Regions from separate parts of the Cytobacillus mangrovibacter genome, predicted to be linked through region 2. Evidence: riboswitches for the same ligand, from Rfam matches in the RefSeq annotation. Region 2 holds a riboswitch; the other holds the start of a gene.
What was found. Region 2 has a riboswitch for thiamine pyrophosphate ahead of ACFYKT_RS16330 (ABC transporter substrate-binding protein). Riboswitches for the same ligand answer to the same signal wherever they lie in the genome.
Positions count from the first base shown of each region.

Region 1: it holds a riboswitch for thiamine pyrophosphate, as region 2 does, so the genes downstream of both, tenA (thiaminase II) here and ACFYKT_RS16330 (ABC transporter substrate-binding protein) in region 2, are expected to answer to the same signal.

Region 1 is NZ_JBIACJ010000001.1:106,180-121,129, forward strand. Features, by position in the region: gene ACFYKT_RS00545 (helicase-related protein) at 1-452, shown strand, start outside; gene ACFYKT_RS00550 (zinc-dependent alcohol dehydrogenase) at 720-1,853, opposite strand; gene ACFYKT_RS00555 (spore coat protein) at 2,011-2,661, shown strand; gene ACFYKT_RS00560 (branched-chain amino acid aminotransferase) at 2,822-3,397, shown strand; gene ACFYKT_RS00565 (DUF1002 domain-containing protein) at 3,441-4,358, shown strand; gene ACFYKT_RS00570 (hypothetical protein) at 4,379-4,738, opposite strand; gene ACFYKT_RS00575 (fatty acid desaturase) at 4,884-5,918, shown strand; gene ACFYKT_RS00580 (sensor histidine kinase) at 6,089-7,210, shown strand; gene ACFYKT_RS00585 (response regulator) at 7,223-7,822, shown strand; gene ACFYKT_RS00590 (branched-chain amino acid aminotransferase) at 8,230-9,321, shown strand; TPP riboswitch at 9,376-9,482, shown strand; TPP riboswitch at 9,557-9,646, shown strand; gene tenA (thiaminase II) at 9,736-10,425, shown strand; gene ACFYKT_RS00600 (ABC transporter ATP-binding protein) at 10,443-11,189, shown strand; gene ACFYKT_RS00605 (ABC transporter permease) at 11,176-11,943, shown strand; gene ACFYKT_RS00610 (ABC transporter substrate-binding protein) at 11,968-12,963, shown strand; gene thiW (energy coupling factor transporter S component ThiW) at 12,994-13,515, shown strand; gene thiD (bifunctional hydroxymethylpyrimidine kinase/phosphomethylpyrimidine kinase) at 13,484-14,290, shown strand; gene thiM (hydroxyethylthiazole kinase) at 14,311-14,950, shown strand, end outside.
Region 2 is NZ_JBIACJ010000009.1:86,608-101,557, forward strand. Features, by position in the region: gene ACFYKT_RS16295 (flotillin family protein) at 1-663, shown strand, start outside; gene ACFYKT_RS16300 (YjcZ family sporulation protein) at 876-995, shown strand; gene ACFYKT_RS16305 (YjcZ family sporulation protein) at 1,041-1,178, shown strand; gene ACFYKT_RS16310 (TatD family hydrolase) at 1,232-2,005, opposite strand; gene ACFYKT_RS16315 (ABC transporter ATP-binding protein) at 2,002-2,745, opposite strand; gene ACFYKT_RS16320 (ABC transporter permease) at 2,742-3,509, opposite strand; gene ACFYKT_RS16325 (thiamine-binding protein) at 3,506-3,799, opposite strand; gene ACFYKT_RS16330 (ABC transporter substrate-binding protein) at 3,813-4,817, opposite strand; TPP riboswitch at 4,927-5,034, opposite strand; gene ACFYKT_RS16335 (cell wall hydrolase) at 5,319-5,918, shown strand; gene ACFYKT_RS16340 (YkvA family protein) at 5,996-6,403, opposite strand; gene ACFYKT_RS16345 (SCO family protein) at 6,611-7,195, shown strand; gene ACFYKT_RS16350 (peptide chain release factor 3) at 7,455-9,035, shown strand; gene nhaC (Na+/H+ antiporter NhaC) at 9,399-10,793, shown strand; gene ACFYKT_RS16360 (hypothetical protein) at 10,974-11,450, shown strand; gene ACFYKT_RS16365 (small, acid-soluble spore protein, alpha/beta type) at 11,524-11,724, opposite strand; gene ACFYKT_RS16370 (hypothetical protein) at 11,987-12,139, shown strand; gene ACFYKT_RS16375 (cytochrome c oxidase subunit II) at 12,151-12,612, shown strand; gene ACFYKT_RS16380 (cbb3-type cytochrome c oxidase subunit I) at 12,627-14,321, shown strand; gene ACFYKT_RS16385 (SCO family protein) at 14,429-14,950, shown strand, end outside.

The sequences.
Region 1 (14,950 bases), on a different contig from region 2:
AGGAAAAAGACCTTTATGAGCGAATAAGAGGAACAGAAATTGAAGCTAGGCTTTCTATTACAGATCTTTATGGATTTTTGCACCTTCCTTTTTCCAAAAAAGAACCGGATTTAGTCTGGCAATGGGAACAAACAATGTATGCGATCTTAAATCATTCCGAACTTCCTGAGCCAAGGATTAAAAAACGAAATCTTGAGGAATTGGAGCTTTCCTATAAAGCAATTGGACTCCATCTCTTATTTTTATACCGACTTGATCAACGGATTGAAGCGCTTTACTGGGAGCGGCTGAGGGAGGAGATTAGCGACCATGTGCATGAACGTTTGAAGACGGATGTAAAGAATATGGCAAAGAAGTGCCGTCGTTGTGGAAAAAAACTCCCATGGGAGCATGAATTCCAAATATGTGATGACTGCCATACGAACCAATCCAGAAGAAGATACTGGGAATAAAACTAAAATGGTAGCCAATTTAAATCTTATTGGCTACCATAGTTGATGAATTTCCTTTGAACCAGTACACAATTAGGGTTATTGGCTACCCAACTTAATAAGTTTTCTTTGAACCAGTACTCAACCAGGGCTATTGGCTACCCAACTTGATAAGCTTTCTCTGGAACTGTACTCAATCAACCCGATTGGCTACCCTAGTTAACGAATTTCCACTAGAATTATACCCAATAAGCTATTGCTGCTAAGATTAATTTGAAATCACTTAGCTTATGGTTTTAATACTACTTTAATACATTCATCTTCATGTTCATTGAAGATGTGATAGCCATGACTTGCCTCATCTAGGGAGAGTTTGTGTGTAATAATATCTGTTGGATCGAATGCCTTTTTCTCTATCAGCCCATATAGCTTTGGCATAAAGGGAATAACTGGTGCTTGCCCCATTTTTAACGTTATATTTCTGACGAAAAAGGCTCCCAATGGAAATAGGTTATAATTTCCTCCATACACGCCAGATATTTGAACAGTACCTGCTTTTTTTACGGCTTTGGTTGCAATTTGAATTGGTCCAAGTGTACCGCCTTGAAGTTTCAATTTTTGTTCGAGAAATTCAATTGGTGATTTCTTGCCGTCCATCCCAACACAATCAATGACAATGTCTGCACCTCCATGAGTAATCTCCTTTAAATGTTCACCCATATCAGGATATTTCGTAAATTCATAGACCTCTACTTGATTCGTTCTTTTCGCATGCTGGAGACGATAATCTAAGTAATCAATGGCAATTACACGTTTGGCTCCCTGCATCCATGCAAACTTTTGCGCCATCAAGCCAACAGGTCCGCAACCAAGAATGATGACCGTATCTCCCTTCTTCACGCCCGCATGGAGCACACTCCAGTAAGCGGTTGGAAGAACATCTGATAAGAAGAGTAATGACTCATCTTCTAATTCACATGATTCAGGAACGAGAAAGGGAGTGAAGTTCCCAAAAGGGACTCTTAAATATTCAGCCTGTCCACCAGGATAATTACCGAATTTCTCCGAATATCCGAAATAGCCCCCTGAATCATAGTGTGGATTGGAGTTATCACATTGACTCGTTAAATCCTGCTCACAATATTGACAATGACCGCATGATACATTAAATGGAATAACAACACGATCTCCTTTTTTCACCTTCGTTACTTCAGGTCCAACCTCTTCAACAATTCCCATCGGTTCATGACCAATGATGTAGCCATGAGGCAAGGGGATATTCCCCTGATATAAATGCAGATCTGAGCCGCAAATTGCAGTAGATGTGATCTTCACAATAATATCGTCATTCTTTTCAATCCTTGGATGTTCAACTTTATCAATAATAACCTTTTTGGGACCATGATAGGCTACAGCCCTCATTTCCATCTCTCCATTCAAGTATCAAATAGATTTACCTCCTATTAGTATTCTCCAAAAAGAGTGCATTACCCAATGTCTAAAAAGTTGGAAGGGATGAATAATTAATTGTTTCCGTCACAAAATAACATAGATTTTTTGATCATGAGGAGGAATCTTAATGCAATTCCAAAACCAGCAAGGACCAATGCATGAAAATATGCATACAGGCTTAGTCAATCAACAGCAAAATCATGGGGGACATGAATTATTTGATGTTCACGAAGTCTTATCGGGTGCCATTGGAACAATGGACTTATATACAATCTTGCGTCCCCATGTAAAGGATCCCGAGCTATTAGCCATTCTTGACCGCCAATCTCAATATATGCGAATGGAATACAATACCTTAGTCGACTGTTTTAAAACAGGACAGAATCCAGCCGTTCGAATGCAAGACTATAATATGACACAAGGAAATGATTTTGTTTATGGGTTAAAGCCATCCCAGCCGAAAAAACCAATTCAGTCTGCTTCAGAGCTTACAGATGCGAATATCTCTGGCTATATGCTAGGTTCAGTGAAGGCTGGAGCTGGATCAAAAGCAATGGCGGCACTTGAAGTAACGAACCCAGTCGTTAGAAGAGTTATTGCTGATTCCATTCCAAATTGTATTGAAATGGCCTATGAATTATCTGTATATCAAAACAAGCATCATTACTACCAGGTTCCTCAGCTTGCGGGTCAAGACATGCAGCAGATTCTTAATGCTTATGCACCAGCAGCCCCAATAAATGGACAAATGCAAAATCTAAACAATACTTCACACTAACTATGGATACAAAAAAAGTGATTCCTTACACACTAAGGAATCGCTTTTTTTATAGGACTAATCTGTGTTAAAAGTTGCTATTTTTGAGGAAAACAAGCAAAATATATAGGAAAAGCAATCATTTATGATAAAAGCATCGATTTTTAAAGGGAGTGTAAGAATGTTAAAAACGAAAGTAAAGGCATATTTTGCCGATGAAATAGCAGAGTCATTTAAAGAAGAAATTGAATATGCAAAGAAACACCAGCTTCTAGATGAAAGCCGTATCGTTACAGAGAAAAGTCCTGAGTTGCGATTTAGTAATGCTTATATTGAACGCGGTGATAAAGAAACGGAAGAATCTATTGGAGAAGAAGCCGCCAATTTTTTAAATCAGCCTATTGATTATCTGAAAAGGAATATTAATGAATTTATTTATATAGAATCTGACTGGTTTCAAATGATCCATACAGAATCTATTTGTTTAGAAGTGGATGATGTTTTTGGAACATATGAAGTAATGCTTGGCTTAAAGCTTCAAAAGAAGTTTGAAAAGGCAATAAAAGCGTATGTAGAACAAGAATTAATGGGCGACAAGAAAGTAAGTATACTATTTAATCAGGGCGATGGTTTATGGGATTTCAATTTGGCCTTAAATCATATCAATGGCTTTAAAGAAAATCTGACAATCAATGAAGCATTAAACCTTGTCTACAGCTTCCTATTTAAACTGATTGAAAGTGTGGAGGAGCAGTAAGTTAGTTGGATTTATACATTTAGAGGATTGGAGCTGGACGTGAATGTTAAAAAATAGCATGAAGTGGATCATTATTGCAGCCTTCTTTTTCCTAGCCATGGGTTTGACATCAAATGCATTGGCTTCAAACGGGGATAACAATGTAGAAAGCATTAACGAGAAGTTTGGCTTACCTGTCGTTGTTTATGGTTCAGCATTGTCTCCTGCACAGAAAGAAGAGGTTCGCAAATTACTTGGTGTGAAAGACCCGAATATGGTAACAGAAATAACCGTCACAGGTGACGATCTTGAACTTTATATTAAAGGTAATAAGCACTCCAACATGTATTCCTCTGCGAAAATTACTCGTAAAGAAGCAGGAGCAGGGCTTTACATTAACCAAGTCACGCCGGATAATATTACAGAGGTTTCAGATGAAATGTATGCGAATGCCCTTTTAACTGCGGGAATTCAAGATGCAGTCGTCGATGTTGCTTCCCCAGTGCCAGTAAGTGGACATTCTGCTTTAGTTGGTATTTACAAAGCCTATGATGAGGGCGAAGGAACTGAATTAAATAAAGATCATACAGAAGTTGCTAATGAAGAATTAAGTCTTGCCAGTAGATTAGCACAGCAAGAAGGGCTGGACAAAGATAAAGTCACTGAGCTTCTAACAGAAATCAAGAAAGAAATAGCAGACCAAAATCCAGCTACAAAAGAGGAAATTAAACAAATCATCAATGATCAATTAAAGACACTTGAGATAAAATTAAGCCCGGAAGATCGACAATTATTAATCGATCTATTTGAAAAAATGCGTAGTTTAAATATTAATTTTGACAATGTCAAAACACAGCTAGAAGATATCTCGAAAGAAATTCAAAACCGCATTGAGGAAGCCGTTGGCGATAAAGGATTTCTGCAAGCCATATCCGATTTCTTCAAGAATTTAATTGAAAGTATAAAAGGACTTTTTTCTTAAAGCAGGGGTAACCCTGCTTTTTAGTTTACTAACTCAGGAAACTTTATTGGTGTATTCAAAGAATAATGATCCCGATAGGAACGATAAGATACCATTTGTTCCAATGGTGTGTGCACATCGACTTGCAAAACTTTGGTATTCTTCATTTCTAAATAATAATGGACCCCCTCCAAATCCATTTCATAAAAAGTAAAAGTAAAGCCTAATAGATCCTTTTTAGTCACCTTTTTGTCAGGATGATTTTTGATAAAGTCGGCTATTTCCTTTACAGTTGCAGAAGAGGTACCCGTAAATGAATAAATTCTTTCCTTCACTCGCGCTCTCGTTTGATTTAATGTTACCTTTGCTTTGTGCTTCATTTTATCCATTAAGTTCTTCAACAAATCTCCTCATTTCCATTCTTTTTTTTTCATTTTGCACTATTAACATGACACTTATCATGGTTAAGACATGACACGTATGTCTTCAAATTCTTTCCACATTTCATTAATATTAAAAATAAAAGTGTGGAAGGATAAAATTATTATGACCAAACAAAAACAACTTCATTTAAAAAAGCAAATGGCTCCATATGAAAAATCAAATACTAAAGACAGTGTTTGGCAGCTGATCAACACCATTTTGCCTTTTATTGCGTTATGGTTTTTGGCCTATCAGAGTTTATCCGTTTCCTATATTCTAACATTAATCATTGCCGTATTTGCAGCAGGATTTTTAGTACGGATATTCATTATCTTTCATGATTGCTGCCACCATTCGTTCTTCAAAAGTCGCCGTGCAAATAAAATTATTGGCACAATTACAGGGGTTCTAACGATTTTCCCCTATAGTCAATGGCAGCACGATCATTCTGTCCATCACGCAACTAGCAGTAATTTAGACAAGCGAGGAACCGGAGATATCTGGATGTTAACTGTCGATGAATATGTCGCATCCTCATTCTGGCAAAAAGTAGCCTATCGATTATATCGGAATCCAATTATTATGTTTGGGCTTGGTCCAATCTATGTTTTTCTGATTAAAAACAGATTCAATAGAAAAGGTGCAAGATTGAAGGAGCGATTGAACACTTACTTAACGAATGTTTCTATCGTTGCTTTATACAGTCTGCTTTGTTGGTTAATTGGTTGGGAAGCCTTTCTTTTGGTTCAACTTCCTATTTTTTTAATTTCAGGTGCTGCGGGAATTTGGCTATTTTACGTACAGCATACATTTGAAGATTCATATTTCGAGGAAGATAGTAACTGGGAATATGTAAAGGCAGCGGTAGAGGGGAGCTCCTTCTATAAGCTTCCTAAAGTACTGCAATGGTTTACAGGTAATATCGGCTACCATCATGTACATCATTTAAGTCCTAGAGTACCAAACTACATGCTTGAAGAAGCACATAATAAAACACAGCCATTACAAAATGTCCCTACGATCACATTAGGCACCAGCATCCAATCCCTTAAATTTCATCTTTGGGATGAGAAAAACAAGAAATTTGTCGCATATAAAGAGATTGCAGAGTATTTACAAAGCACAAAAAAAAGAGAGCTCGCTTCCAAGCTAAAATAATAGTAATAATGATGGAAGAAGAAACTCCTCATATACATCATGATTATTCATATGATAAAATGGCTACAAACTAATTTACTAAATTATGGTAGGCCATGAACAGATAAACTATGATGGTGGGCCACACAATTGGACCCACCATTTGTATTCAAGCTAAAGAGGGATTTCATATGAATAAAAAATATTTAACATTTCTAAAAAGCTCAGGTATATCTCCATACATTTGGAGTGTTTTTGCGATTTTGCCATTTTATTTTATCTTTCAATCTTCCTCAACTGTTGAAGTCATTGTCGGTATTATACTGACAATTATATTTTTTATCTCCTATCGATTTGCATTTCTTTCCAAAAAATGGCCTGTTTACTTATGGACAGGTATCCTTATTGCCATTTCAACAGCGATGACGATTCTGTTTCAATTTGTCTACTTTGCTTTTTATATAGCCTATTATAATGGAAATATAAAAAATCGGATTGCATTTTTAACCCTTTATATCATCCATCTCGTATTTACAATTGCCTCTATCAATTATAATTTAGTTCTTGGAGGAGAATTATTTCTAAAACAGTTGCCATTTGTCATTATCATTGGCATTAGTGTGATCTTGCTGCCTTTCAACCTCTATAATAAAAAGAAGCAAGAGAAATTAGAAGAACAGTTAGAGGTAGCCAATCAGCGAATTGCTGAGCTGGTGAAACAAGAGGAACGTCAACGGATTGCAAGAGATTTACATGATACATTGGGGCAGAAGCTTTCACTAATTGGGCTGAAAAGTGACTTGGCAAGGAAACTCGTGTATAAAGACCCCGAGCAATCGCGAAGCGAAATGAAAGATGTTCAACAAACGGCTCGAACAGCTTTAAATGAAGTACGAAAAATGGTCTCGCAAATGCGAGGAATCCGACTGGAAGAGGAAATTGCTCGCATTAAACAATTCCTTCAAGCGGCCGAAATATCTCTTATTTGTGAAGAGGGGATCAAACTTACAAATGTATCAATTTTTCTAGAAAATATTCTTAGTATGTGTTTGAAAGAAGCCGTCACGAATATTGTCAAGCATAGCCGAGCTACGGAGTGCGAAATCATCATTGAGCAATCAGAAAAAGAGGTTTGCATTATAATTAAGGATAATGGAATAGGTATGTCCGACGAATATTATTTTTCAAAGGGCAGTGGTTTATTAGGGATTAAAGAGCGCCTCGAATTTGTAAATGGAAGCTTAGAAATTATTTCAAATAATGGAACGACAATTAAAATGATCATACCTAATGTCATCAAACAAAACAGATAAGGAGGAGCTGTAATGATTCGAATAGTCATTGCTGAAGATCAGCGAATGGTGTTGGGCGCATTAGGTTCCCTACTCAATTTAGAGGAAGATATGGAAGTGGTTGGAAAAGCCCAAAATGGGAAAGAAGCTGTTATTCTTGTTAAAAAGCTTGAACCAGATATTTGTATCATGGATATTGAAATGCCTGAAAAAAGTGGGCTTGAAGCAGCAGAGGAATTGAAAGAATCTGGATGCAAAGTTATTATTCTAACAACTTTTGCTAGGTCTGGTTATTTTCAAAGAGCCTTACAAGCCGGAGTGAGCGGATATTTATTAAAGGATAGCCCTAGTGATGAATTAGCTAGCTCCATTCGAACAGTAATGGATGGAAGACGCATTTATGCTCCTGAATTGATGGATGACGTGTATAGTGAGGAAAATCCGCTTACTGAACGAGAGAAAGAAGTCCTTGAACTCGTTGCCGATGGGAAAAATACGAAAGAAATTGCTGATGAACTTCGAATCAAAACGGGAACTGTTCGAAACTATATTTCACAGATACTTGATAAGCTCGAGGTCAAGAATCGAATTGAAGCAATCACACAATCGAAGGAGAAAGGATGGTTTAAGTAAACCATTCTTTTTTTTAGGCTCTTTTCCAAAAGATTTTTGTTTTTGAATTAGTTATCAATTTACAAAAAAGACTAGTTGATTGGAGCGGAAGGTGCGAGACTCCTGCGGGAGTAGTGGGACAGCTGAGACCCCACAGGTGCTTTAGCGCCGAGGAGGCTCAGCGCCCACCCCGCGGGTCGCTGCGTACCTGGAGCGGAAATCAACTTCTACCTAATCATATTAAAGATTATTCACGATATTTTATTTTTCCGAATTTTTTAAAAAACTACTCGACAAAGTATATGAATTGGAGGATAATTGTAAAAATAAATCAATCACTTTTATCAAGCACCGCTTAAAAGAGTGATAGTTTTTAGCAAATAGTATCATGAGAACTACATAATAAAAAGACAGGGAGAAGAAGTAGGATGAGAGACTATCAAATGGAAATCAACTTAACCACAGCTGGAAAACAAAAACCGGCATTTGACCAACTTCAGTTTGGAAGACATTTTACAGATCATATGTTTGTAATGGATTATTCTACAGAAAAAGGCTGGTATGATCCGCGAATTATTCCCTATCAACCTGTCACATTAGAACCATCTGCGATGATTTTTCATTATGGGCAAACTGTATTTGAAGGGTTAAAGGCTTATCTCTCAAAGGACGGGCAAGTTTTATTATTTAGACCGAAGAAAAATATGGAAAGAATGAATCGCTCGAATTCAAGGCTTTGCATGCCCCCAATTGATGAGGAGTTTGCCTTATATGCCTTAAAACAATTGCTTACGATAGAAAAAGAGTGGATTCCTCCATATGAAGGCACCTCTCTTTATATACGGCCGTTTATTATCTCAACAGAACCGTTTTTAGGCGTAGCGCCTTCACACAGCTATCGATTTATGATCATTTTGTCCCCAGTTGGGGCTTATTATAAAGAAGGAATTAATCCTGTAAAAATTTCTGTTGAACAAGAATTTGTTCGAGCTGTACAGGGAGGAACAGGTAATGCAAAAACAGCTGGGAACTATGCCGGCAGTTTAAAAGCACAAGAAGTGGCTGGGAATGCAGGATACTCGCAGGTCCTATGGCTAGATGGAAAAGAAAAAAAATATATTGAAGAAGTAGGAAGCATGAATGTTTTCTTCAAAATAAATGGAGAAGTTTTCACACCTATTCTAAATGGAAGCATCTTGGATGGGGTCACACGTGATTCCATCATCCAGCTCATCAAACATTGGAATATTCCTTTTTCTGAACGAAAAATTTCTATGGAAGAAATCTATCAGGCACATAAAGATGGAATTTTAGAAGAGGCATTTGGAACGGGAACAGCCGCCGTCATTTCTCCAATAGGAGAATTCTTTTGGCAAAATGAGCATCTAGTAATAAATAACGGAGAAACTGGAGAACTTGCAAAAAAATTATATGACACATTAACGGGAATTCAATACGGCACACATGAAGACCCATTTGGCTGGCGTGTGGAAGTACTGGATGAAGTATTAACAAAATAAATTTTTTACTTGCAATATTAAATTTTAATGGTATGCTATGAATTGAATTCAAATAATTAACACTAGGGGTGTCTTGTAAAAGACTGAGATTGAACGGCCGTTCTAAACCCTTTGAACCTGATCTAGTTCACGCTGGCGTAGGAAAGTGGTAAATGGTTGAACAAGTATGCCAATCACCCCACTCTTCCGTCTAAGAGTGGGTTTTTTAATACAATGAAATAAAAATAACAAAATAGCATTCTACTAGGGGCGCCTTATGGCTGAGAAGTAACCCTTTGAACCTGATCTAGATCATACTAGCGTAGGGAAGTAGGTAAGATGATTACGACTTTTTTGCGTAATGATTTAACCGCTTTCCACATTCGGAAAGCGGTTTTTTTTGTTGAAAAAAAAATACTTAAAGGAGGAAACATTATGGAGACTGTAAAAACAAAGAAATTCACTGAAAGGCTGTTTATAAATGTACAGCCAATTTGGGAGAGAAATCATAATCATCCATTTGTTCAAGAGCTAGGAAAAGGGATATTGGACGAAGAAAAATTCATTCACTACATGAAACAGGACTATGTATATTTAATCGATTATGCAAAGCTATTTGCCATAGGCGCACTGAAAGCACACGACCTGCAAACGATGGGGAAATTTGCTCACATTCTTCATGAAACATTAAATTTTGAAATGGAACTTCATCGCCAGTTTGCAGCTGAATTCGGGATTTCACGTGAGGAATTGGAGGCGACAAAGCCAACTCCTGTTAATCTAGCCTATACGCGTTACATGTTAAATGTTGCTCAAAATGGCAGTTTAGCCGAAGTAGTCGCTTGTCTGCTGCCTTGTGCATGGGATTATTGGGAGATTGGAAAACTTCTGAGAAAACAATATGGTGATCAAATCGAGACAAATCGCTATGCAAAATGGATTGATACATACGACTCCGATACATTTGCTGAAGGGGCAAAATGGCTGATACAGCTAATGGATGACTTAGCAGAAGGGAAGCCAGAACGTGAGCTTGCAATGCTTGAAGAGCACTTCCAAATGACTTCTAAATACGAATACTTATTCTGGGATATGAACTATTTTAAACAAGATTGGCCTATTTAAAGTAAGCGGGTGAAAAGATGACACTTGTATTAAAAAATGTTTCCTACACTTTCACAAATGATAGAAAGCAGCAAAACAAAGTAATCTCACAATTAAATATGCAAATAAATCAAGGAGAGTTCGTCTCTCTAATTGGCAAAAGCGGAACCGGGAAAAGCACAATTTTAAAATTAATAACTGGCCTTCTTAAACAAGATGAGGGGGAGATATTGGTAAATGGCAAGTTCGTTTCACTTGGGGATGTTGGCTATATGCCTCAAAGGGATTTACTGCTCCCATGGCGTTCAATCATTGACAATATTATGATTGCAGCCGAGCTTCAAAAGGATTTAGAGATAACTAGAGCAGAAGCCGTAAATTGGCTCGCACGAGTTGGTTTAGCAGAATATGAGAACGCACTTCCAAACCAATTGTCTGGGGGCATGAGGCAGCGTGCAGCTTTTCTTCGGGCTCTCTTGACAAATAAAGATCTGCTATTGCTCGATGAGCCCTTCGGCGCCCTTGATGCTTTAACTAAGAAAGAAATGCAGGCCTGGCTATTATCCATTTGGCAAGAGCTAAACAAAACGATTCTGTTTATTACCCATGACCTAGAAGAAGCGTGTTTTCTAAGTGACCGAATTATCCTATTGCATCCGAATAAAAAAATGGAAGAAATCAAGGTCGAGCTGCCGCGTCCAAGATTTCCTGAGTTGCTTCACTCAATAGAATTGGCTGGAATGCGATATGAATTGGAGAAAAAGATTACAAATGAAACAGTTTAAGAGATGGATTAAAACTTATAGTCTATTTATCATTTTTGCAGGATTCCTATTAATCATATTGGAATGGCTAGTCAAAAAAGAGATGGTTCCTTCATTTATTTTGCCTGCACCAACCAGTGTCATTATGATGATCTTGGAAAACTGGAAGCCATTAATATTGGAACATTTAAGTGCAACCATCCTGGAATTTTTCATCGGATTTTTGATTTCAGTAATTGGCGGTGTACTCCTTGCCGTTTGGATGTTTTTTTCAAAAACAATGGAGAAAATGTTATATCCTGCGGTCCTGATTTCACAAATGATGCCGATTATTGCGCTGTCACCCATTTTTGTCCTTTGGTTCGGTTATACAATCTGGAGTAAGGTTGCTGTGACTGTATTAATCTCATTTTTCCCCATTGTTGTTGGTACATATGATGGACTGAGGTCTAGTGATAAAGATTATATTGAGCTGCTTCGCTCGATGGGTGCAACACGATGGCATACATTTATTAAGCTGAACATTCCAATGGCTTTACCTTCTTTTTTCTCTGGATTAAAGCTTGCGACCGTCTATGCATTGGTGGGAGCAACGATTGGAGAATGGCTCGGTGCTAGTGAAGGACTGGGGTATTATAGTCGCCGAATGTCTGGAAATTTGAATGCTGAAGGTGTTTTTGCTGCTATCACCCTATTGACAATCGTTGGCATCCTTCTATTTGCACTCACATCAGCAATTGAAAGGAAAGCATTACACTGGAAAAATACTGAATAACAAACAACTGGAGTTGGATATTGAATGAAAAAATTTTGGTTTATCGTTTTGATAATGGCGATATTGCTTACAGCTTGTACAGAAAACACAACAAAAAAGGAGAGTGAAAAGGAGTTAGAGGATATTAGCATTATGTTGGATTGGTATCCAAATGCTGTACATTCAGCAATCTATGTCGCAAAGGAAAAAGGGTATTTTACTGATGAAGGGTTGAATGTCCATATTGAAATGCCTGCCGATACAAATGATCCGCTTAAGCTTGCTGCAACAGGAAAGGTTGACTTGGCAATCAGCTATCAAACACAGCTTCTAGTATCAAGAGCGGAAGGAATACCTGTTGTCTCAATTGCAGCACTTGTTAGACATTCACTTGATGCAATTATGTTTAAAAAGGAGAGCGGAATAAATTCTCCAAAGGATTTAGAGGGGAAAAATATCGGTTATCCGTCAGCTTCTGTTAATGAAGCAGTTGTTTCTACAATGGTAAAAGAAGATGGCGGGGACATGAATAAAGTGAAAATGACGGATGTCGGATGGGATTTAATGTCATCGCTTGCAACCGATCATGTGGATGCGCTCACTGGTGCTTATATTAATCATGAACTAGTCCTGTTAAATAAAGAAGGGTATGACATGGATGTAATTAAATTAACTGATTTTGGTGTACCTGATAACTATGAGCTTGTCGTCGTTACAGGAGAAAAAACATTAGCGAAGAAAAGAACTTCATTTGAAAAATTTTGGAGAGCATTAACAAAAGCACAGGAGGACGTTACTAAGGATCCAGACGCAGGCCTTAAAATATTATTGGATCATGAAAATGATAGCTTTCCTTTGGATAAAGATGTGGAAACAGAAAGTCTACAAGTGCTGTTGCCTCTAATGGAGGAGGCTAATATTCCGTTCGGATACCAAAAGGAAGAAGCGTGGAATGAAGTGGCTAATTGGCTTTATGAATCGAATGTAATGAAAGAAAAGGTAAATCCAAAAGATGCATTCGTAAATATTATTTCAAAATAAATGAATGTGAAAAAAGGAGGAGTTATTAAAATGGACAAAACAAAAAAACTAACATTAACTGCGCTCATTGCTGCTATTACAACAGTATCGAGCAGTCTCATTTATATTCCAGTCGGGTTTGCAAAGATTTTCCCGATTCAGCATTTTGCAAACGTTTTATCGGCTGTGCTTCTTGGTCCATGGTATGCAGTGTTTCAAGCGGTTATTTCTTCTACATTAAGAAACATGCTTGGGACTGGAAGTATATTTGCTTATCCTGGGAGTATGATCGGGGCGTTCTTGGCAGCCATTCTTTATACGAAAACAAAGAAACTTACCTTTGCTGCGATCGGGGAAGTCATTGGAACAGGGATTCTTGGAGCAATGGCCACCTACCCGATTTCGATCCTGCTTTTAGGACAGGAAGCAACACTGTTTGGTTTTATCCCAGCATTTATGATTAGTTCCTTTACCGGAGCACTCATGGGTTATGGCTTGCTCAAGATATTAGTTCGAAACAAAGCAATAGGAGGGATGTTAGATGAAAACAGCACTTACAATCGCGGGCTCTGATTCTGGAGGCGGTGCAGGAATACAGGCTGACTTGAAAACCTTCTCTGCTCTCGGTGTGTACGGAATGTCCGTAATTACTGCAGTTACTGCACAAAATACTCAAGAGGTTCGCTCCGTGCAAGATATTGAAATTTCTATCATAAAAGATCAAATAGAAGCCATTTTTGACGACATCCATGTGGATACAGTAAAAATTGGCATGCTTTCTTCTGCTGAAACGATTGAAGCAGTTGCACAATCATTACAAAAATATCAACCAAAGTTTATTGTTGTTGATCCTGTTATGGTCTCTAAAGGCGGACATCATTTACTACAGTTAGATGCTGTCTCTGCATTAAAAGAAAAAATTATACCATTGGCAACTTTGATCACACCGAATATCCCTGAGGCCGAAGTGCTGGTAAAAGACACCATTCATTCAGCCGAAGAGATGATGGAAGCCTGTCTTGCCATTCATGCGCTTGGGGCTAATGCTGTCCTTCTAAAGGGAGGGCATTTGAATGGGGATCCAAATGATTTATTGTTTGATGGGGAAAATTTCACTTGGTTAAAAGGAACCCGGATTCAGACAAAAAACACACATGGAACAGGCTGCACTCTGTCATCAGCTATAGCTGCAAATTTAGCAAAGGGTGCTTCATTAATTGAAGCCGTTCACGAAGCAAAAAGATATATAACTTTAGCCATTACACATAGTTTGAATTTAGGCAAGGGGCATGGGCCAACCAATCATTTCTATGAGCTTTATAACAAAGCAAATCTAGTAAAAAAGTAAAATGACAGGAGGATATACGAATGCAGAAACAACTGATCAAGGACCTATTCATAAAAGTTAAAGAACAAAACCCATTAGTACACCATATAACAAATCAGGTCACGATTAATGATTGTGCAAATGCAACTCTAGCAATTGGAGGCTCTCCGGTCATGGCCACAAGCATTGAAGAAGTCGAAGATATGGTGAAACTGGCAAATGCACTTGTCATCAATTTTGGTATGATTGACGACGAAACATACGCTGCCATGGTTCGAGCTGGCCAGGCGGCAAATACAAAAGGGATTCCTGTTATATTCGATCCAGTTGGTGTAGGAGCTACGCCGTTTCGAACTGCTCGGGCAATGGATTTTCTTAAGCATGTTAGCGTATCAATTGTAAGAGGAAATGCTTCAGAAGTATTTGCATTAATCGGCGGGGAAGCAAAGACAAGAGGAGTTGACTCAGGGACTTTAGCCATTCCCGCAGGAGAATTAGCGCAGAATGCAGCCATCCAGCTACAAGCAATTACGGTGATTAGCGGAAAACTAGACACCATTTCAAACGGAAAAGAAATAGTGCAAATTGATAATGGGGATATTTGGCTAACACGCATCACTGGAACCGGATGTATGACTGCTTCATTAATTGCAAGCTTTGCTGGGGTGACCGATGATTGGT
Region 2 (14,950 bases):
ATTAAGATTATTGAGCGTCAAAAGCAAATTGAACTTGAAGAAAAAGAAATTCTAAGAAGAGAACGCCAATACGATTCCGAAGTGAAGAAAAAGGCAGATGCCGATCGTTATGCGGTTGAGCAAGCAGCTGAAGCAGAAAAGAAAAAGCAATTTGCAGAAGCAGATGCGAATAAATATCGAATCGAAGCACAGGCGAAAGCTGAGGCTGAGCGTGTAAGAGCAGATGGTCTAGCAAAAGCAGATTCACAGCGTGCTCAGGGTGAATCTGAGGCAGATATTATCCGTCTGAAAGGTCTTGCTGAAGCCGAAGCGAAGCGGAAAATCGCCGAAGCATTCGAACAGTATGGTCAAGCAGCAATTATGGATATGGTCTTAAAAATGCTTCCTGAGTATGCGAAGCAAGTGGCAAGTCCTTTATCCAATATTGATAAGATTACTGTTGTTGATACAGGCAGTGACAGCAAGAACGGCGGAGCGAATAAAGTAACGAGCTACGCGACGAACCTTATGTCAACTATGCAAGAAAGTTTAAAAGCGTCTTCAGGCATTGATGTTAAAGAGCTATTAGGAAACTTCTCAGGTAAATCCAATATTCGTGAAAGCTTAGACAAGTTAGCGGTGGAACTGCAGGAAAATAAGAAAGTGGATAATAATGGGGAATAATCTGGTATTCATTCTGATTTAAGTAAAAAATAGCCCATTTTTTGAATAAAAATGAAGGTGGAAATCTGTATAATGTCCATAAGAATGGGGTCCTTTCCTATAAGGACCTCTTTCTTATGTAGGGATATCACCTAAAATTGTGCATTCGTCTATCGCACAATTTAGGGTAAATGAATAGGATATATGGAAACAAACAAAGGAGGTATTTGAACATGGGAAATGAATGCGGAGGCGTGGGTTACGGTGGAGGCTTCGCTCTACTTGTAGTATTGTTTATCCTATTAATTATTATTGGTGCTTCTTGGGGTTACGGCGGCGGTTACGGATATTAATAAATAGGAAGAAATTAATTTAATTTTGCAAGGAGGAGAAACTATATGTATGGTTACGGCGGCTTTGGTTATGGTGGCGGTTGCTGTGGAAATGTAGGAGGAGCTGGCTACGGCGGCGGTTTTGCATTAATCGTTGTCCTTTTCATCCTTCTTATCATTGTTGGCGCAGCTTGTTTTAGATAACGGAATATAGAAAAGAAGCAGGAGAAAATCCTGCTTCTTTTTGGTTTTTTGAATTAAATGCAGTAAAAGCTTTTTGTATTATGCAGGAGATGATGATATACATCTTGTATTGGCATTTCTTTAAGCTTGGAAATCATTGCAATTGACTCACTCATCATATGTGGATGGGTGAGTTGGTCTTGAAACGGTCCTTCAAATGGCCATGGCCCATCTGTTTCAACCATCATTTGATCAATTGGATAACCTTTTGCCAGTTCCTGAATTTCCTTTTCATAAACAATATCAGGTGTGAAAGAGATGAAATAACCATTATTAATTATACGATTAACGGTTAGGCTATCTCCTTTAAACCAGTGAAAATGTGCTTTTTGAACAGAATGTTTTTCTAAAAGGTCACAGACGATAGGAGCATCATCGTAGACAGCGTGCAGCACGATAGGTTTATCCCATCTTTTGGCCAATATGATAAAGGTCTCAAGCAATTCTATATACCCTTGAAGTGAAAAAGAGGTGGTTGCTGACTCCTGTCGAAAATAATAGGGTAGCCCCACTTCACCTATGGCAACTGCTTTTTCTTTATGGAACTCAATCCAGTCAATAAGTGTTTTCAGCTCCTCATCGGTTGGTAAAGGCTGTTCCGGATGAAAACCAAAGGCAGGTTTTACCTTCGGATATTGTTCAGAGAGCGTCAGGTTTCTTTGGGCAGATTCCAAGTTAAACGATACAGTAATAAGAGAGTGAATAAATGATGAACTTGAGATCATGTCACGAATCTCGTTATCTTTATAATGATCAAGATGTATATGTGAATCGATCATTTTTCTCAATTACTCTCACTTCCTTTTAACGCGAAGTGGACAGTTCTTTTGCTTTCTAAAAAGCGGTCCTCAAGTAATAGCTCTTCGTTTCTTGGTCTGCTAAAGGGAACAGTGAGCTCTGAAATAACATGTGCTGGCCGATTAGCAAGAACAAAGATACGGTCAGAAAGGAAAAGTGCTTCTTCAATATTATGAGTGACAAAAAGTATGGTTGGTCGATGTGTCTCCCAAATATCCAAGAGCCACTTTTGCATGTCTAGCCTTGTTAGTTCGTCAAGTGCGGAAAAAGGCTCATCAAGCAGAATGATCGGCTGTGGGCTTAAAAGAGCTCGAATAAATGCGACCCTCTGCTTCATCCCTCCAGATAATTCATGGGGATAGGAATGAATATAATCCCCTAGGCCTGCCTTTTGAATCATTTCCTGAGCTCTCTCACGATTGGTTTCTCCCTGTAATTCTTGACCAAGGATGACATTTTGCAAAATGGTCCGCCATGGCAGTAATGAAGGGGTCTGCGGCATATAGCTGACTGATCCGCGCTTGCCATTAATCTTTTCATTCTGTAATCGGATTGTTCCTTCATCAGGAGATAACAGCCCACCAATTAAATTAAATATCGTACTTTTTCCACTCCCAGACGGTCCAAGGATGGATACAAATTCTCCTTGTTTCACCTGCAAGCTTAGATTGTGGATTACCTCGTTTTGCCCGAAGCGCTTAGAAACATTCTCGATGGATAGTAAAGTCACTTGTTGTCAGCCTCCTTTGATTTCCAACGGACAAGTATGCGTTCAGCAAGTAAAATCAGTGCAAATAATAATAGGCTTATAATCATAATAAAGAGAATGGCGACAAATACACGATCTGTTCGAAAGGATGAAGAAGCAAGTGTCATATAGACACCCACTCCAGATTTGGCGCCAAGCCATTCTGAGATGACTGCTCCCATTACACTGTATGTAGCAGATATTTTTAAACCGGAAAATAATGCAGGTAAAGAATACGGAAGCTCTAGCTTCCAAAAAAGCTGTCTTCGATTAGCACCAGCCATCATCATATAATGCTTTAGCTCATTTGGCGTTTGTCTAAAGCCATCAAGAGCGGCAACAGTAATCGGAAAAAAGCAAATAAGTGTGATAACAATCAACTTCGGCAATAACCCAAATCCAAACCAAATGACCAATAGTGGAGCAAGGACAATGATCGGGATATTCTGAGATAAAATTAATAAAGGGTAGATTGATTCTCTAACAAACGGGATTAGATGAAGAATGATGGCAGTTATTAATCCAATGCTTGATCCGATGACAAATCCAAGTAATGATAATTGAATGGTTGATTGCAGGTGAGGGCCGAAATTCCCCCATCCAGCTATTGCTTCTTTAAATATCTCAGAAGGCGGGGGAAGCAGCCAATTTGGAATCTCTGCCATTGAAACAGCCATTTCCCAAATAATGAACAAAAGGAGGAGAACCAATGCAGGTCTCCATCCTTTTAATAAATAATTCCTCATGAACGATATTTCTCCGTCAATTGATCCATTTCAATTCCTGATGGCTGATACAGAATCTTTACTTGAGAAATGACATTTCGGCTTCCTTTTGCAATCATTTTCTCATTCATTTCAGCAATGATTTGTAATAGATGCGTCAATTCACCTTCCATTGTTGTTTCTAATGGATGTACCTCATATTTAACACCGGATTCTTCAATCACACGAATCGCTTCATCCACATATGGAATCACATCTTCTCCATTTTTTGTTTTAGGTATGATTTGAATACTAACTAATGCATTAGCCATTTTCTTGTTCTCCTCACTCTGGTAAAAATTCATTTGTGAATGCTTTTTCTGCCTCTAATTCCTTATCAAGTAAATTATTTTCAAACATCCAATCAGCATAGTTCTTCCATACTTCTAGTTTTTGTTCACCCCATCTAGGTGCATCATCCTGGTAATAAGGTGCAAGCCACTCTTGGCTTTTTTTCACAAGCTCTTCATCAAGGTCTGGTGCTGCTTTTAGTAAGATGTCTGCTGCTTCTTGAGGATTGTCGATGGTGAACTGGTATCCTTTAGAGACAGCCTTGACAAAAGCCTTCACAGTTTCTGGATTGTTCTCAATCATCTTTTCATTTGTTGCAAGTACAGGTGTATAATAGTCAAGCTTTTTACTATAATCCGTTAAATAGACCATATTGATCTTTTCCCCGCGGAGTTCAGCTTCAATGCCTGTCCAACCATAATAAATCCATGCAAAGTCAATATCTCGCTTAACCGCTGTAAAAAAGTCAGCATCCCCCATGTTTACGATGGATACATCTTCAACATTCGCCTTTTCTATTTTCATTAAGGAGTCTAAGACAGATTGCTCAACAGGTGAACCCCATCCCCCATATGTTTTCCCAGCAAAGTCTTTTGGTGATAGAATCTTTTTTTCTTCTGGTGAAGCAAAGCCAGATGTATTATGCTGAATGACCGCAGCTACCGAGACAAGAGGGACTCCTTGTACTCGTGCTTGAGTAATACTTTCTTGATAACTTACCCCAAAGTCAGCCTTGCCAGAAGCAGTAAGCTGATCCGCGCCAGCTTCACCTGGCATAATAATTTCAACATCCAGTCCTTCTTCTTCAAAGAATCCTTTATCTTTGGCAACATAAAGGCCTGTATGATTGGTATTTGGTGTCCAATCAAGAACAACCGAAACCTTCTTCAATTCATCTTTAGTCTGCCCTTCGTCCTTAGCAGGTTTAGCTTCATCATTGTTATTGCCGCAGCCAGCGAGCAATAGGGTAGAGCAAATTATGGCTAGCCATTTCTTCATCTTTTGAACCTCCTGGTGATTTATACTTATGCTCTCCAGATTATCTGGAAATTTTGCATAATAAAAAACGCCCTAGGCAGGAACCTGGGCGCATATAAACTAAACATTATTTGTTTTAGAATATGTTCCCTCCGCTGGTATCAACCAGATCAGGTTCTAAGGGTTATCATCGTTTTCAGATGAAATCTCAACCAATATGGTTCCCCTACAATTCTGCCTATTCAATTATGCTAAAGCATTTTTTATTCCTAACCCATTATAACAGATATGTTTCATTTGACTAGAAAAATGTGCTAAATGTTTAAGTAAAGTAGTACAAATCTAATATTTTCCTCTATTTCTATGGATATTATTGTGGGTAGAGGTCATTACTATTCTATGATAAGGTTATGTATATCGCTTATGTATACACTAAAGGCACACAGCCAGATGACGTAGCATCTTTGTTTATTGAATGATAAGCTGGGTGCTTTTTTCTTTTCAAAAAAAGGAGGAGATATAATGAAAAAACTTGCAGCTATTTTTGCGGGCTTCATGATGCTCTCGTTCCATTTTGTTCTTTCTGATGATAATTACACTTATGCTGAATTATTAGATTCTGTTGACATATATACGGTGGAAAAAGGAGATTCACTTTATGAAATCGGAATGGAGCACGGGGTTTCAGTTTTAGAATTAAAGAAGATTAATCATAAAAAAACGGAAAAGGTCCACACTGGAGAAAAGCTTATTTTGCCTAAATCGATAACGAAATCAGAGCAGGATCTCTTAGCGAGACTCGTTCATGCGGAAGCAAAGGGTGAGCCGTATGAAGGAAAGGTTGCTGTTGCTCAAGTTATTTTGAACCGTGTGAAGGATGATCGCTTTCCGGACACAATTAAAGGGGTTATCTACGAAAAAAGACAATTTCAACCAGTTGATAATGGCTCTATTAATGAACCTGCTGATAAAAGTTCCAAAAAGGCAGCTATGGAGGCATTAGTTCTTAAAGGTAAAGGAAATGGATCTGTCTTCTTCTTTAACCCTGACCAAACAAGCAGTACATGGTTAAGATCCAAAACGGTCACAGTAGAAATTGGCAAGCACCGCTTCGCGAAATAATATAAGCAGCTCCATTCTTTTGGAATGGAAGCTGCTTTTTTATATCTCTTAAGGGCTGATGCAGTCAGCTGACATTTTTACTCTGCTTGAATTGGCTGTTTAAGTTTCCATGCTTTGAATTTATCAAGTTCACCTGATAATTGTTTAAGTGCAAATGTAATCACTGCCGCATCATCAACAATGCCGATCCCAATTAAGAAATCAGGTATGACATCAATTGGTGAAACAAAGTACAAAATGGAAGCAATCATGAAAACAATTGTTTTCTTAGAAATATCACGGTATTCCCCATTTGACCAGGACTTGACTAATTCCATAAGAAGTTGAAATTTCTCCCAAACCCCTGATAAGGATGTTTTATTTTTTTTTGCCTTTTGCGCAGACTTTTTGAGTAAACCGACAGTTTCTTTAGGATTGTCAGCGTATTTCTTAGCTTTAGACTCAAACAACTTATAACCTTTTTCATGCTCATTTGTATTCGGCATAGGGTTCATCCTCCCATTAGACAATTGTTAAAGATATTATTAACATTTCGTAACGAATACATTAATTGATTTCTACATCAAGTAAAAGTACTTATTTTGACATGAAAGTCTATTTCATATGTGCTCTCTATCACTGTAAAATTCAAGAAAAAAGTTTAGATTTCTCTAGAATAGAGAAACTAGTGAGGGAGAAGGGGTATAAAACATATGAAAGCAAGTAATAAAGTGAAACTGTATGCCATTATTATGTCATGTCTGCTCTTACTTGTCAGCTGCTCCGAAAAACCAATTTTTCAAGGAGAGTATGAATGGGAGCTGCAGAATTTCAGTGCTGTGAACCAAGCCAATGAAGAAGTGAGCCGCGAAGATTTAATAGGTAAAGCATGGTTAGCTAATTTTGTGTTCACACAATGTACGACAGTTTGTCCGCCGATGACAGCCAATATGGCAAAACTCCAGAAGAAACTTAAAGAGGAAAAGGTAAAGTTCAATATCATTTCTTTTTCCGTTGATCCGGAGAGGGATAAGTCAGAAATTCTAAAGGAATATGGAGACCGATATGAAGCAGACTATTCCACATGGAATTTCCTAACCGGTTATTCAGAGGACGAAATTAAGGCAATCGCTAAGAATTTCAAGACACTTGCCGAAAAAGAAGAAGGAACAGACCAATTTATCCATAGCACAAAAATCTTCTTAATTAATGGAGAAGGAAAAATCGTGAAGGGCTATAACGGCATTGACGTCCCTTATGATGAAATTATTAGTGATATGGAGATCTTAAATGATTAGAAACATGGGGACGGTTCCTGTGTTACTTCTTACTTGAAAAACCTCAATATTTATTGACTAGCCGTTTTCATATGCGGCAGTAGAGATACTTTGACTGGGTGCTGACAACACTCAGTCTTTTTGTATTCACCCAATATCTATAAATAAATATCTCTTAATATGAAAAAAAGAAATACGATATGTAAATGGAGGATTGCATTCTGTTTTTCTGAACGATAAAATGAAAGGTATGAAATTAGAGAGTCAGCGAGGAAATAACATGGCAAAGAAATTTGAAGAAGAAGTATTAGCGCGCCGGACATTTGCGATTATCTCCCACCCGGATGCCGGTAAAACAACGTTAACAGAGAAATTACTCCTATTCGGTGGTGCGATTCGTGATGCCGGAACGGTTAAAGGAAAGAAAACAGGCAAATATGCGACAAGTGATTGGATGGAAATCGAGAAACAACGTGGGATCTCAGTAACCTCTAGTGTGATGCAGTTTGACTATAACGGAGCACGTGTAAATATTCTGGATACACCTGGTCACCAAGACTTCAGTGAAGATACGTACAGAACTTTAACTGCTGTAGATAGTGCAGTAATGATTATTGACTCAGCAAAAGGGATCGAGGAGCAGACGCTCAAGCTATTTAAAGTTTGTCGAATGCGTGGCATACCGATTTTTACCTTTATCAATAAATTGGATCGACAAGGAAGGTCCCCTTTAGAGCTGCTTGCTGAACTTGAAGAAGTAATGGGCATTGAATCCTATCCGATGAACTGGCCAATAGGGATGGGAAAAGAATTCCTTGGCATATATGACCGTTATAATAACCGAATTGAACAATTTCGTGTGGATGAAGACCAGCGATTTGTTACTTTAAATGATGAAGGTGAAATCGAAGGGGAACATAGTCTAAAGGATTCAGGCTTGTACGAGCAGACCCTTGAAGAAATTATGCTCCTGAATGAAGCAGGAAACGAATTCTCTAAAGAGAGAATCATTCAAGGGAAATTAACACCTGTTTTCTTTGGAAGTGCCTTAACAAACTTTGGGGTTCAAACCTTTTTAGAATCCTATTTACAATTTGCACCACCGCCACAGCCGAGAAATTCAACAGCTGGAGAAATTAATCCGCTGTCTGATGATTTTTCAGGATTTATTTTTAAAATTCAAGCAAACATGAATCCTGCTCATAGAGATCGGATTGCGTTCTTGAGAATCTGTTCCGGTCAATTTGAACGCGGCATGACTGTAAATATTCCAAGAACAGGTAAACAAATTAAGCTTGCTCAATCTACACAATTTATGGCTGATGATAGAAGTACAGTCGACCTTGCTGTCAGCGGTGATATTATTGGTATCTATGACCCGGGTACTTACCAAATTGGGGATACACTAACATCAGGGAAAGACAGTTTTCAATTTGACCGTCTTCCACAGTTTACGCCTGAACTTTTTGTTCGCGTTTCTGCAAAAAATGTGATGAAGCAAAAGCACTTCCATAAAGGAATTCAGCAGCTTGTTCAAGAAGGAGCCATTCAGCTTTATAAGACTGTAAAGACAGAGGAACTATTGCTGGGTGCAGTCGGACAGCTTCAATTTGAAGTGTTTGAACATCGAATGAAAAATGAATACAATACTGAAGTGTATATGGAACGTATAGGTTCCAAAATAGTTCGCTGGGTCGAGGGAGATGATGTCAGTGAAAACCTATCTAGTTCCCGAAGTCTCCTTGTTCACGACCGATTTGAGAAGAAAGTATTTTTATTTGAAAATGATTTTGCACTTAGATGGTTTCAAGAAAAAAATCCAGAAGTTAAATTATATAATCCAATGGATTCAGAGCACTAATAGGAAGAACGGTTCCCTAGAAAAGGAGCCGTTTTTTTTATTGTCTAGGAAATTATAAATTTGGAAGTTGTGGATAACTTTGCGACTAGTTTGTCTGCATCCAGCTCCAGCGCCTACCCCCTCGAGGTCACAAGCCAATCCTCCCAGAAAGGTAAAGGACACCTTTCCGTGAGGCTCGTCTTGTGCTTGTCGGGGGTGATCAAGGCGCTTGCGCATTTGTTCTTGACATTCTTTCTTTAAAATAATATAGTAATATCATGTTATTTCGCTTTAACGCTAAAAAGCGTCTAAGCAAAACAGAAACTATATTATCTAGAATAGTTAACTAGATACAGTATTTACAGCAAAAAGGAGGAAAAGGCTATGCAGCATGATCAATCAATATTAACTATTAAGCCCTTGGAAGCACTAATTATTACTATTATTATATTAGGTGGCATTAGCTATGCTATCATTTTTGCTGGAGTCGTCCCACATGTTCCCATTATGTTAGCAATTATTTTCTTATTGTCTTATGGATTAATTAAGAAAGTAACAATAAAGGAATTAGAAGAAGGGTTGATAGATGGAGCAAAGTCAGGACTAGGTGCTGTGTTTATTTTCTTCTTTATTGGCATGTTAATAAGTAGTTGGATGGCAAGTGGTACAATACCTACTTTTATATTTATAGCATTAGAGGTAGTGGATGGAAGATTTTTTTATGCAATTGCTTTTTTTGTTTCATCAATTATAGGTCTGAGTATAGGAAGCTCTCTTACGACGGCTGCAACGATAGGTGTTGCTTTTATGAGTGTAGGTTCAGCACTTGGATTATCAGAAGCAATCACAGCAGGAGCCGTTATTTCTGGTGCCTTTTTCGGTGATAAAATGTCACCTCTGTCAGACACAACTAGTCTGGCATCGATGATTGTTAAAGTTGATATTTTTGAACATATTAAAAATATGATTTGGACAACAGGGCCTGCATTTGTCATTTCTTTCATTCTTTTCGCTATTCTATCACCTGAGGAAGCTTCTTCAAATTTCGAAAATATCAATCTGCTAAAAGAAAAGCTAGTAGAACTTGAGTATGTGCATTGGTACTCTCTTATTCCATTTATTTTATTAACAGTTCTTGCTATTAAAAAAATATCGGCTATTATTACTCTGTCAATCGGTGTTCTGTCAGCCCTTATCATTGGTTTCGTTGTTCAAAAGGACTTTGGCATTGATAAGATGATGAATCTTTTATTTTCCGGGTTTCAATCGAATAGTGGACTAGAGGAAGTCGATTCCCTTTTATCAAGGGGTGGGATAGAAAGTATGTTGTTTTCCATTTCTTTAGTTCTGTTGGCCCTTTCAATGGGCGGTTTGCTTTTTAAACTTGGGATACTTCCTGCACTTTTAGAAGGGATGAAGAGGCATTTGAATAAGGCAGCGACTCTAATAGCAGCTACTGCTGGGACAGCGATAGGAATTAATTTTCTATTGGGCGAGCAATACCTTTCTATCTTATTAACCGGAAATGCATATCAAGAATCTTATGATAAGGCAGGATTGGAGCGAAAAAACCTTTCCCGTGTTCTCGAGGATGCCGGAACAGTTATTAATCCATTAGTACCCTGGAGCATTTGCGGTGTATTTCTAACGGGCGTATTGGGTGTATCAACAATGGACTACTTACCATTCACCTTTTTCTGCTTATTATCGCCTTTATTAACGATCGGTTATGGAATGACAGGCTTTACAATTACTAAAAGTGTAAAGGCAGCTGCTTAATAGCTGCTTATACACTTTTTTCTTTTAAAAAAAAATATTTCCCTTTGTCCAGTGGATGAGGGTTTTTTATTATCATTTAAAGAAATAATATAAAATATGTTATTTAATTGGAAATTCGCCTTTTGCTTAAACAGGTAAATAAATTGGATAATAATGATGATGTATAGCTGGTGATGATGGATGAAACCTATTAGTAAACTTGAAGCCGTTTTATGGAGTATCGCATTGCCTGGATTCAGTCAGTTATTATCAGGCCAATTGTTGAAAGGAATCCTTTTTGTTGTGCTTGAATTTATTATAAATATGTTAAGCAATTTTAATTCTGCGATAATGTATAGCTTTATGGGAGAAATTAATGAAGCTATTCAGGTTATTGATTTTCAATGGTTAATGTTTTACCCTTGCTTGTATATGTTTGCGATGTGGGACGCTTATCGAATCGCATTGAATGACAAGGAGGAGCTAAGCTTTCTTCCGTTTGTTTTCTGTGCCTATTTTGTCACGGTGGGGCTGATGTATTCAACACGTTTAACAATCTTTGGTATTTTATTCGGTCCCGTGTTTCTGCCTATGCTTTTTCTAATCCCAGGTTTGTTAGTTGGTTTCACGCTAAGGTGGATCATTCTATCCGTTCGGAAATATCAAAAGCTAAATTAAAATTTGTATATTAAGCGTAAGCTGAAAAATAAAAGTCCGGAGTTATCCGGACTTTTTGCCATTGTATTTAGTTTTATGAATTAGGGTTTCCAGCAATTTGAGATTGGGCTTGCTTGACCAATCTTTTCGTAATTTCTCCCCCAACAGACCCATTCGCACGGGAAACAGTATCTGAGCCCAAATTAACTCCAAATTCTTGGGCAATCTCATATTTCACTTGATCTAAATATTGCTCAATTCCAGGAACTAAAAGTTTATTACTACTTCTTGCCATTGTTATTCCACTCCTTAAATGAATACTTACAGAGTTTTATCTTCCCCTGTAACTGTATTATTGGGAAAAATACTGTTTATTATTGATGGAAAATTTACGGTAGCTGTGAAGATGGAGAGACTCATGAACATTTTGTGAAATAATATACCTATTTATGAACAAAATTTTAAAATCACAATTGTGATGTGATATTATGCACTATTCGTCATTATGCCTTCACCTATAATGAGAACAGATATCAAACAAGGAGGGGATTAGTTCAATGGAAACAAAGTTAAAAAATAAATCAAAAACGGAAGTCGTTTCAACTGAAGAGGAAACTCATAAAGGGACGATGTTTTCCGTAGGTGTGGTTGGATTGGTCATTCTTATTACTTATGTAGTCTTATACGGACTATTCATGGCTAGATATTAGGGGGGAAAAAAATGCATCGTTCTGAAAAGATATGGTTAACATTAAGTTTTGGTATGATTATGGCCTTTATGATTGCAGCTGGTTATCAAACATTTGCACTAGAAATGGGACCACCGAGTCATGAAGAAAGAATAGATCCACAAAAAGTAGATCAAACTGCACCATTTGATCAGCCTGGTATTAAACAAATTGGTGAAAATGAATATGAAGTAGTTATGACACTTCAAATTTTTAGTTTTAATCCTGCAAATATCGAGATTCCTGCTGGAGCAAAAGTACACTTTATCTTAACTTCTAAAGATGTTGTACACGGCTTCGAGATTGCTGGAACAAACGTAAATGCAATGGTAATGCCTGGGTATGTTCAAAAAATCACACAAACATTTGATGAACCTGGTGATTATTTAGTGTTATGTAATGAATACTGTGGTGCAGGTCACCAAGTAATGAGTACTACAATTACAGTTAAATAAAGGAGGGAAGCTCTGTGGAAACAGTCATCTCACAAAATGAAAAAGCAAATTTAAACACAAAAGCTAATAAAGTTCTTGGCGTCAATCTACAAGATGCAAAATTATCGAAATCATATTTATCTGTTGCTTTTATTGCACTATTAATAGGTGGACTTTTAGGATTTTTACAAGGTTTAAACCGTGGAGGACTTTTAGAACTACCATCATGGTTGAATTATTATCAAGTTTTAACAGCACATGGATTAATGTTAGTAGTTGTACTGTCGGGTACATTTACAATCGGTTATTTCTATGCGGGAATGTCTCATACTTTAGGAGGGCTACTTCCAAAGGTTAGAACAATCGCTTGGATCGGCTTTTGGTTAAAAATTGTCGGAGTTGTTCTAGTAGTAATTCCTGTTTTAATGAATGAAGCTTCCGTGATGTATACATTCTATCCACCAATGGCAGCTCACCCAGTGTTCTACTTTGGTCTAGTATTTGTTGTTCTTGGTATATGGATGGCTTGTATAGGTGGATTTATTCAAGTTGCAAGCTGGAGAAAAGCTCACAAAGGTCAGCATCTTCCAATCTTCTCTTTCTTTGCTACTGGAGTATTTATATTATTAGTTGGTGCAACAGCATTTGTTGCAGTAGAAGTTCTCTTTATGATCATTCCTTGGTCACTTGGTTGGGTTGATACAATCAACGTTATGGTTGCTCGTACTCTATTCTGGGCATTTGGTCACACAGCAGTTAACATCTGGTATTTAACAGCTGTATCTGCATGGTATTGTATTGTTCCGAAGATTATTGGTGGTCATCGTTGGAGTGACACGTTAACTCGTGTAGTTGTAATTGCTTTAGTTATTATGAATATCACTGGTGGATTCCACCACCAAATCGTTGACCCTGGTATTTCTGAATCAGTTAAATTCATGCACGTATTTATGAGTTTAGCAATTGGTTTCCCATCTTTAATGACAGCATATGCAATGTTTGCAGTATTTGAAAAAACAGCTAGAAAAAAAGGTGGAAAAGGACTTATCGGTTGGTATAAGAAACTTCCATGGGGAGATGTACGTTTCCTTTCCCCATTCATCGCGATGGCTGCATTTATTCCAGCCGGAGCAGGTGGTATCGCTCAAACAACAAACCAATTAGACCAAGTTGTTCATAACACTATGTGGATCGTTGGGCACTTCCACTTAACATTAGGTATGTCTGTAGTAATGACATTCTTTGGAATCAGTTATTGGTTAGTACCGTATCTTTCAAAACGTGTATTAACGCCACAAATGAATAAATTAGGTGTCGTTCAAACAGTAGTATGGACAATAGGTATGATCTTAATGTCTGGATCAATGCATACAGTTGGTTTACTAGGGTCTCCACGTAGAACATCTTACAATTCATATGGTGATTTCTCTGCATCTTTAGGATGGGACCCATATTTAACTGCAACTGCAATCGGTGGTACATTATTACTGATTGGTGTAATCATTCAAGTTTATGCGGTATTCAATATGATGTTCTTTGCTCCTAAAGGTGAAACAGAATTCCCTGTTGCTGAAGAAGAGCCAGGCGCACCAAAAACTGGATACTGGACAGAGCGTTGGGGAATTTGGGTTGTATTAATGATTATCGTTGTAGCGATGGCATATGTCATTCCATTAACAGACTTTATCGTCAATGCACCACCAGGATCACCACCATTCAAAACTTGGTAATTTGATCCTTTTAAACAAAGAGATAGCTCGATGTATTGAGCTATCTCTTTATGTTAGAATGAATAGATAAATACAGCTAGCTACTATAGATTTAGGAAGTGATCTCCATGAACAAAAATCGAAATAATACAATTGCATCTATTATTGTTATATTATTCGGGGTTGTATTATTTTTCATTGGTACTGATGGCTTCCAGGCTTTTACTGCGGAAACCGCAAGAGTGAATCAATTGATTGATAACCAGCCTGAATTTCCTGATGTGACTCTTGAGGATAGCAATGGAAGAAAATATTCAATCTCAGAATTTAAAGATAAATATGTATTTATTACGTTTTTGTATACTTCCTGTGCTACTGTATGTCCTCAATTAGAATTGAATATGTCACAAGTTTATGATTTGCTGCCTCCTAAGTATATTGGAGAAGAGATTGTTTTTTTGAGTATAAGTTTTGATCCAGCCAGAGACGATCCATCTACATTAAATCGATATAAGGATGCTTTCAATAGTGACGGAGAAACTTGGAGAATGGCAAGAATTCCAGACCAAAAAGAATTAGACTCCTTGCTTAAGGAGTTTGGCGTCATCGTCATTCCTGATGGAACAGGGAATTTTGCCCATAATTCAGCT